Regions from separate parts of the Streptomyces sp. NPDC048254 genome, predicted to be linked through region 2. Evidence: riboswitches for the same ligand, from Rfam matches in the RefSeq annotation. Region 2 holds a riboswitch; the other holds the start of a gene.
What was found. Region 2 has a riboswitch for cobalamin ahead of ACGFZQ_RS35395 (CbtB-domain containing protein). Riboswitches for the same ligand answer to the same signal wherever they lie in the genome.
Positions count from the first base shown of each region.

Region 1 (4,390 bases), on a different contig from region 2:
AGAGCGCGTCGGTGTCCGCGTGCTGTTCGATCAGGTCGCCGAGCCGGTCGAGCTGCTCCTCGCGCAGCGCGGCGAACGAGGTATCGGGGGCCGGCACGAACCGGCGGCCCGCGGCGGCCGCCACCTCGCGCAGAAAGGCCCGCCGGAAACCGTCCGACTCCAGGGAGCCGTGCCAGTGGGTACCCCAGGTCTGCCCGACCCGGCAGCCGTCCAGGCTGTGCCCTCTGTCATCGGAGATGAACGCCTCCCCGCCGGTCACTTCACCGACCCCGTGATGGATCTCGTACCCCTCGACCCGCTCGCCGAGGGCCTCGCCGACGGGCCGGGTGAGGGTCTTCTCCCGGGCGAACCGCACCCGTAGGGGCAGGACCCCGAGACCGGCCACCTGCCCGCGCCGGCTCTCGACCTCGTCCTCGATGTGCTCGCCGAGGACCTGGAAGCCACCGCAGATGCCGAGCACCGGCCGCCCCTCGGCGGCCCTGCGCCGCAGCGCCTCCGCGAGCCCCCGCTCCCGCAGCCAGTCCAGGGCCCGGACCGTCCCCCGGGTCCCCGGGAGCACGACGAGATCGGCGTCGGCGAGTTCCTCGGGCCGGTCCACGAACCGCACCACGACACCGGGTTCGGCGGCCAGCGCGTCCACGTCCGTGAAGTTGGACATCAGGGGGACGGCGCAGACGGCGACCCGCAGCACGTCCGCGCCGACGGGCGGGGCCGTGTTCGACTCCCGGACGGTCCCGCGCAGCGAGACCCTCAGCCCGTCCTCCTCGTCGATCCCGAGCCCGTGTTGGAAGGGGAGGACACCGTACGTATGCCGCCCGGTGAGGCCGTGCAGCATGTCGAGGCCCGGCTCCAGCAGGGAGACGTCGCCGCGGAACTTGTTGACGAGGAACCCGGCGACCAGGGCCTGGTCCTCCGGCGAGAGCAGGGCGACGGTGCCGAAGAACGAGGCGAACACGCCCCCGCGGTCGATGTCGCCGACGACGAGCACCGGAATCCGCGCGTTGCGCGCGATCCCCATGTTCACGATGTCGGTCCGGCGCAGGTTGATCTCCGCCGGACTGCCCGCCCCCTCACAGATCACCGCGTCATACGTGCCCCGCAACTCGGCGAGACAGTCGAGCACGGTCCCGAGCAGCTTCTGCTGCCGCCCGCCGTGGTAGCCGCGCGCACTCAGCTCGCCGACCGGTTTCCCGAGCAGCACGACCTGACTGCTCTGCTCGCCGCCCGGCTTGAGCAGCACGGGGTTCATCAGCGCGGTCGGCTCGATGCGGCAGGCCTGCGCCTGCATGGCCTGCGCCCGCCCGATCTCGGCGCCCTCGCGCGTGACGAAGGAGTTGAGGGACATGTTCTGGGCCTTGAACGGCGCGACCTTCACGCCCTGCCGCACCAGCCACCGGCAGATACCGGCGGTGACCACGCTCTTGCCGGCGTCGGAGGTGGTACCGGCGACGAGGAGACCTCCGTTGTTCATGAGGAACTCCCCGGGAGCCGCACGGCCGACCGCGACCGCTGCCCTCGCAGCAGGGCCCCGGCCGCACTCACCCCCCACGCCAGCCACCCCACCCGCCGTGACAACCGCACCGCCCGCTCGATGTCCGCGACTTCCACCGCACGCCCCTCCCCGTTCAGCACCGGCCGGTGCTCGACCCGCCCGCCGTATGACAAGGTCCCGCCGAGCCGTACCCCCAACGCCCCCGCGAACGACGCCTCCACCGGCCCGGCGTTGGGACTCGGGTGCTTCGCCGCGTCGGACCGCCAGGCCCGCACGGCCCCCTTGGTGTCATCTCCGGCGACGGCGGCCAGTACGGCGGTGAGCCGCGCCCCGGGCCACCCCGCCATGTCGTCCAGCCGCGCCGAGGCCCACCCGTACCGCCGGTACCGGGCCGACTTGTGGCCCACCATGGCGTCCAGGGTGTTGACGGCCCGGAACCCGAGCAGCCCCGGCACCCCGCCCACGGCCCCCCACACCAGCGCACCCACGACCGCGTCACTCGTGTTCTCGGCGACGGACTCCACGACCGCCCGGGCGATCCCGTCGGCGTCCAGGGCCTGCGGATCCCTTCCGCACAGATGCGGCAGCCGGGCCCGTGCGGCCTCGACGTCCCCCGCCTCCAGGGCGCGCCCGATGGCACCGGCCTCCCGGGCGAGTGAAGTGCCCCCGACGACGGCCCAGGTGGCGGTCGCGGTGAGCGCGACGGCCGCGGCGGTGGACGGTCGTACGAGCCGCTGGGCCAGGGCACCCAGAGTCACGGCGCCGCCGGCGCACACCGCGGTGTGCAGTGCGCCCCACCCGCGGTGGTCCCGCCACAGCACTTGTTCGACGGACCCGGCCGCCCGGCCGAACGCGGCGACCGGATGCCCCCGGCGCGGATCGCCGAGCAGCAGATCGCCGAGAAGGCCGGCGGCGGCGCCGTACGCGAAGACGCGACCGGCACCCATCGGCTCAGCCCGCCGCGGGGGCGGGAAGGAGCCGGGTACTCAACCTCGAACGGCAGCCGCACATGGCGATATGTCCTCACTCAGGGTGTCCACGCCCTGGTTCGACGAGACCGGCGGTGAGAGTTCCTGGCTCCCGGGGATTGCTACCCCGGTGACAGTGGCGGGACCGCGCCGGATTCGCACCGGCTTCCTCTCTTGCCGCCGTACTTGGCTCCGGAAGTCCACCACGCCCCCGGAAGAGCCGTCAACTTGCCGTTGACCTGCGAGGGGAGTGTGTGGGAAGGCCCACACCGGTGGGCCGGCGGGGCCTGTGGGGCATGCCGAAGGCTCCTCCCGAGCGGGTCGGGGAGGAGCCTTCGCCGGTCGCGAGCGGCCGGCCCGGTCAGGCCTTGGCCACGATCAGGTGGATGCCGTAGGCCACGGCGGCCGCGCAGGCCGCGAAACACAGGTAGGCGGCGGTCACGGCCAGGGCCGCCGAGTTGCCCTGGGCCGTGGCGCGTTCACGGGCGGAGAGGCCCTTGATGCCGAGGGTGAAGAGGGCCACCATGCCCACGGTGACCACGAGGCTGACGCCGAAGACGGAGCCGATGGCTGCCCAGTCGATGTTCATGTCGGTTCTTCCTCGGGGGTCAGACGGTCGCGGCCGGGTCGGTGGCGGTGACCGGCGCGGGTGACGGGGCGGGGGACAGGATCGTGGCGGTGAGGTCGTCGGTCACCGGGCCCGCGGGCGGCGGGGTCACGGCGGCCATCGCCGCGGTCACCACGCCGGCCGGCTCGGTGCCGTCGGTGTCGTTGACGTTGGCGCTGTCCACGACCTCGCGGCGGGAGAGCTTCCAGATCGCGGCGCTGGAGGCGACGAGGAAGACGGCGACGGCCGCTGTGCCCCAGTCGCCGAGGTCGGTCACGGACTCGGCGAGCGCGCCGACCAGCGCGGCCGCGGGGAGGGTGAGCACCCAGGCGATCATCATGCGGGTCGCGGTGGACCAGCGGACGGTGCCGCCCTTGCGGCCCAGGCCCGCGCCCATCACGGAACCGGAGACGACGTGCGTGGTGGAGAGGGAGAAGCCGAGGTGGGAGGAGGCCAGGATGGCGGTGGCCGCGCTGGTCTGGGCGGCGAAGCCCTGCTGCGGCCGGAGGTCGGTCAGGCCCTTGCCCATGGTGCGGATGATCCGCCAGCCGCCGATGTAGGTGCCGAGCGCGATGGCGAGGCCGGCGGAGAGGATGACCCAGGTGGGAGGGTTCGAGCCGGGGGCGATGGAGCCGCCCGCGATCAGCGCGAGGGTGATGATGCCCATCGTCTTCTGCGCGTCGTTGGTGCCGTGCGCGAGGGAGACCAGGCCGGCGGAGGCGATCTGGCCGGCGCGGAAGCCCTTGCGGGTGGCTGCGTCCTCTGCGTTCTCGGCGTTCTTGCCGATCGCGTACGACAGGCGGGTGGAGAGCATCGCCGCGAGGCCCGCGACGACGGGGGCGGCGACCGCGGGGAGCAGGACCTTGGTGACCAGTACGTCGCCGTGGACCGCGCCGAAGCCGGCGGAGGCGACGGTGGCGCCGATCAGACCGCCCATCAGGGCGTGCGAGGAGCTGGAGGGCAGGCCCACCAGCCAGGTCACCAGGTTCCAGAGGATCGCGCCGACCAGGGCGGCGAAGATGACCTCGGGGCGGATGCCGTTCTCGTCGACGAGGCCCTTGGAGATCGTGTTGGCGACCTCCACGGAGAGGAAGGCGCCCACCAGATTCAGCGCGGCGGACATGGCCACTGCGATCTTGGGCTTGAGCGCGCCGGTCGAGATGGTCGTGGCCATCGCGTTGGCGGTGTCGTGGAAACCGTTCGTGAAATCGAACGCGAGTGCGGTCACCACCACAATCGCGAGGATCAGCGAGAAGCTTTCCATTTACCCAGACAATCTATAGAGGTCATCGGCCGTTGGACCGTAGGCAATCTGAGTGAACG
Region 1 is NZ_JBICZJ010000026.1:68,600-72,989, reverse strand. It holds gene ACGFZQ_RS46105 (cobyric acid synthase) at 1-1,471, opposite strand, end outside; gene ACGFZQ_RS46100 (cobalamin biosynthesis protein) at 1,468-2,439, opposite strand; cobalamin riboswitch at 2,539-2,681, opposite strand; gene ACGFZQ_RS46095 (hypothetical protein) at 2,822-3,049, opposite strand; gene ACGFZQ_RS46090 (inorganic phosphate transporter) at 3,069-4,331, opposite strand.
Region 1: linked by a shared signal. The riboswitch ahead of ACGFZQ_RS46100 (cobalamin biosynthesis protein) and the one ahead of ACGFZQ_RS35395 (CbtB-domain containing protein) in region 2 are both predicted to bind cobalamin.

Region 2 (4,390 bases):
GGGATCGCGCAGGCGTCGGAGAAGCCCTGCGAGCCGACCCCGTTCGCCACGTTCGCCCTGGTCGCCAGGTTGACATAGGCGATGAACGCGGTGAGCTCGACCATCGCCGGCGCGCCGAGCCGGTCCAGCAGGCCGGCGTACATCTCGTCGGTCACGGTCGGCGGGGTGTTCGTCATGGCCTCGGCGTACTCCATCACGTCCCGCTCCGGTTCCGTGAAGACGTCCGCCTCCCGCCAGCGCGGTACCTGGCTGGCCTTGACCAGGTCCAGGTTCCCGTTCTGGGCCTGGAAGTAGCCGACGTCCAGGCACCAGCTGCAGCCGACCTGCGCGGCCACCGCCATGTGCGCGAACGACTTGAGGCTCGCGTCGGCCCGGTCCCAGGCGCCGACCTTGCCGCCGAACTCCAGGTTGTCCTGCGCGACCTGGGGGCTGTGCCACAGCACCTCGACGTTCTCGGGCACGGCACCGAGCTGTTCGACCATGTTCTCCTTGAGCCCGGCCGGGAGCTCGGCCTTCGGGATGCGCAGCGTCACGGTGTTCTCCTCATGCGTTGCCGGTATGCGTTGCCTGTTCGGCATGAAGACACCGCCCGGAGCGCGGATGTGACAGGGGCCGGCCCGGGGGCCCGCCGGCGTCGTCGGTCGCCGCCAGGATCCTGCGGCCGATCTCGTGCAGCTGGCGCACCTGCGCCCGGGTCAGCGGGTCGAAGACCAGTCGGCGTACGGTCGCGACGTGCGCCGGTGCCGAGTCCGCGACCTTGGCCCAGCCCGCCTCCGTCAGCGTTGCCACGGTGAAGCGGCCGTTGTCCGGGTCCGGCTCCCGGCGCAGCCAGCCCCGGTGCTCCAGGCGCTTGGCGACATGGGAGAGCCGGGACAGCGACCCGTTGGCGAACAGCGCCAGTTCGCTCATCCGCAGGGCACGGCCGGGCGCCTGACCAGCACACCGGCAAGGGCGAGCCAGGACGGTGTCTCGTCGTCGGTCAGCCGGCGCGGCTCGGGAGCGACCATGGGGAAATCCTAGCTTTACGCCTCAAGTGACCCTACCGACGGGTCGGTTGACGCTTTCAACCCGAAAGGATCCGGCTTCGACCGGTACCCGCACCGCGCGGTCCGCGGACGGCACGCCCGACGAACCGCCCACCGCGGCCCCGCCTGGGCGACCCGCGACACCCTGGACGGAGCAGGACCCGGGCGTTGCTCAGACGAAGGTCGTCGACAAGGACGGCCCCGGGGGTACGCGGTCGCCGACCGCGCGCTCCGGCTGCACGGCGGCTACGGCTACCTCAGCGCGTACGGTATCGAGAAGATCGTCCGTGACCTGCGGGTCCACCAGATCCTGGAAGGAACCAACGAGATCATGCGCGTCATCGTGACCCGCGGCCTCTTGGAGGCGTTCGGATGAGCGACGTCCTGCTCCACACCGCCGGCCGGGCGGCCCACCTCACCCTCAACCGGCCCAAGGCACTCAACGCCCTGTCCCACGCCATGGTGCTCGACATCGCCGAGGCACTCACCCAGTGGGAGCACGACCCGGCCGTCGAGACCGTCGTCATCACCGGCGCGGGGGAGCGCGGCCTGTGCGCGGGCGGTGACATCCGGAGCATCTACGAGGACGCCCGCGCCGGGGACGGCAGTGCGTCGGCGGAGTTCTGGCGCGACGAGTACCACCTCAACGCCCGGATCGCCCGCTACCCCAAGCCCTATGTCGCGATCATGGACGGCATCGTCATGGGCGGCGGTGTCGGCGTCTCCGCGCACGGCAGCGTCCGGATCGTCACCGAGCGCTCCCGGGTCGCCATGCCGGAGACCGGGATCGGCTTCGTCCCCGACGTCGGCGGGACCTATCTGCTCGCCCTCGCCCCGGGCGAACTGGGCACCCATCTCGCCCTGACAGGGACTCAGATCGGTGCCGCGGACGCCCTGTTGTGCGGACTCGCCGATCACTGGGTCCCGTCGGACAGGATCGAGCGGCTGATCGCCGACCTCGCCGACCGGCCGGTGCACGAGGCGCTCACCCGGCAGGTGCGACCGGCGCCGGAGGGCGAACTGGTCCGCCACCGGGAGTGGATCGACGCCTGCTACGCCGCCGGCACGGTCGAGGAGATCGTCCGGCGGCTGCTCGCCCACGGCGACCCGGCGGCGAAGGAGGCGGCGGAGACCCTGCTGTCCAGGTCGCCGACCGCCCTGAAGGTCACCCTGGCGGCGATGCGCCGGGCGCGGCGGCTCGGCCCGCTGGAGCGGGTCCTCGACCAGGAGTACCGCGTCTCCTGCGCCGCCCTGTCCGCCCCCGACCTGGCGGAGGGCATCCGCGCCCAGATCATCGACAAGGACCGCAACCCGCGCTGGTCCCCGGCCACCCTCGCCGAGGTCACCGACGCCGACGTCGAACGCTTCTTCGCTCCGCTCGGCGAGCGCGAACTGGGTCTCGCCGGACCCGGCACCACCCCGGAGGCGGCCTGGTGAGCCGTACCGTCGCGTTCATCGGACTCGGACACATGGGCGCCCCCCCATGGCCGCCAACCTCGTCAAGGCGCGCCATCGGGTGCGCGGATACGACCTCGTGGTCACTTACCGGCCCCGGTCTTGAGCCCGCCGCCCGCCCCGGCACCCTCTTCGTCGACTGCTCCACCATCGACGTCGCCGACGCCCGCACCTCCCTGACGGCCAAGGCCCTGGGACCGGCCGCCGACGCCGTTCGCTCAGGCGGATTGCACGCCGAACTCGGACTGCACGCCGCCGAGTTGTACGCCTCCTGTGCCGAACGCAAGGGCCGTACCGCCCTGCTCACACTCAACCGGCCGCAGGCCCTCACGCGCGCAACCGCCGGCCAGAAGGACGGCATGAGCGCCCTCGTCGGCAGACGTCCCGTCGAGTTTCGTCACCGCTGACCCAGCACGCCCAGAACCGGCCACCAGGCGCGAGATGAAGATCACGCCTGGTGGCGCGGTCTTGGCCGTGCTCCTGACACGCGGTACGGTCTGTCCGATATCGACGACGCCAGAACGGAAGCCGGTGGGAGTCCGGCACGGTCGCGCCACTGTATGCGAGAGCCCCCGGGTGCTCGTGAGTCAGACCCGTAGCCGTCGTCCAGTGCACCACCGAGATGGGACGCGAACTCCCAGAGGAGGTTCTGCCATGGCGCAGACCGTCGCGCAGCCGACAGCCACCACCCCCGTCATTCCCGCCAAGCTGCCGCTGAGTGCGATAGCTCCCTGGGCGGTCTTCTTCGGCATCCTCATGCTCATCCTGCTCTACTTCGTCGGCGCCGAGCAGGGCGCCACCTCCGTGTTCAACGGCACGGACGTCCACGAGTGGGTGCACGACGCCCGCCACCTCCTCGGCTTCCCCTGCCACTGACGTAAGGGACGCCGCACGCCCATGAACTCCGCAACGGTAAGAAACCTCCTGGTGCGGGGCATGCTCGCCGGCCTCGCCGCCGGCGTGCTCGCCCTGGTCGTCGCCTATCTCCTCGGTGAGCCGAACGTCGACAAAGCGATCAGCTTCGAGGACGCCCACTCGCACGAGCACGAGATGGAGGTCGTCTCCCGCTCCCTCCAGTCCACCGCCGGCCTGGCCACCGGTGTGCTGCTCTACGGGGTCGCTTTCGGCGGCATCGCCGCCCTCGCCTACTGCTTCGCCCTCGGCCGCGTCGGCCGCTTCTCGCCACGGGCGACGGCGCTGCTGCTGTCCGGGTGCGCGCTGTTCGCCGTGTACGTGGTGCCGTTCCTGAAGTACCCGGCCAACCCGCCGTCGGTGGGCGACCCGGACACCATCGGCAAGCGGACCACGCTGTACTTCCTGATGATGGTGCTCAGCGTGCTCCTGGCGGTCGCCGCGACCATCCTGGGCAAGCGGCTCCGGCCGAGCCTCGGCACCTGGTGGGCGACCGTGGTCGCGGTGGCCGCGTTCGCGGTCGTCATCGGGCTGGCGTACCAGTTCCTGCCGACCATCAACGAGGTACCGACGGACTTCCCGGCCACCCTGCTGTGGCGGTTCCGGCTCTCCGCGCTGGCCATCCAGCTGGTGCTGTGGGGCGGATTCGGCCTGCTCTTCGGCGAGTTGGCCGAACGGCAGCTCAACCCCAGGCCGGCGAAGGCCCCGGCCGGGCGGACGGTTCCCGCCGCCCACTGAACGATTCACGTCACGCGAGGGCCCTTCGGAACCATCCGGGGGCCCTCTCGCGTTCTCCGGGAACCGACCCAGCAGGCGAGGACGAGCAAGGCGAGGAGCGGAGGACCCGAGTGGCCAGACACCCTCAGCCACGCCGCATCACCCTCGGCGGTCACGAGGCCGTCGCCCTCACCGTCCGCGAGTACGAGTAACTGATCGCCAGCCGCTGGCAGATCGGCGGTCAGAGCGCCCGGGTACGGGTGCTCGCCCAGCAGGTGAAG
Region 2 is NZ_JBICZJ010000015.1:186,468-190,857, reverse strand. It holds gene ACGFZQ_RS35420 (carboxymuconolactone decarboxylase family protein) at 1-533, opposite strand, end outside; gene ACGFZQ_RS35415 (MarR family winged helix-turn-helix transcriptional regulator) at 544-909, opposite strand; partial or broken gene ACGFZQ_RS35410 (acyl-CoA dehydrogenase family protein) at 1,231-1,401, shown strand; gene ACGFZQ_RS35405 (enoyl-CoA hydratase/isomerase family protein) at 1,398-2,462, shown strand; partial or broken gene ACGFZQ_RS35400 (NAD(P)-binding domain-containing protein) at 2,459-2,743, shown strand; cobalamin riboswitch at 2,958-3,098, shown strand; gene ACGFZQ_RS35395 (CbtB-domain containing protein) at 3,135-3,356, shown strand; gene ACGFZQ_RS35390 (CbtA family protein) at 3,378-4,130, shown strand; gene ACGFZQ_RS35385 (hypothetical protein) at 4,385-4,390, shown strand, end outside.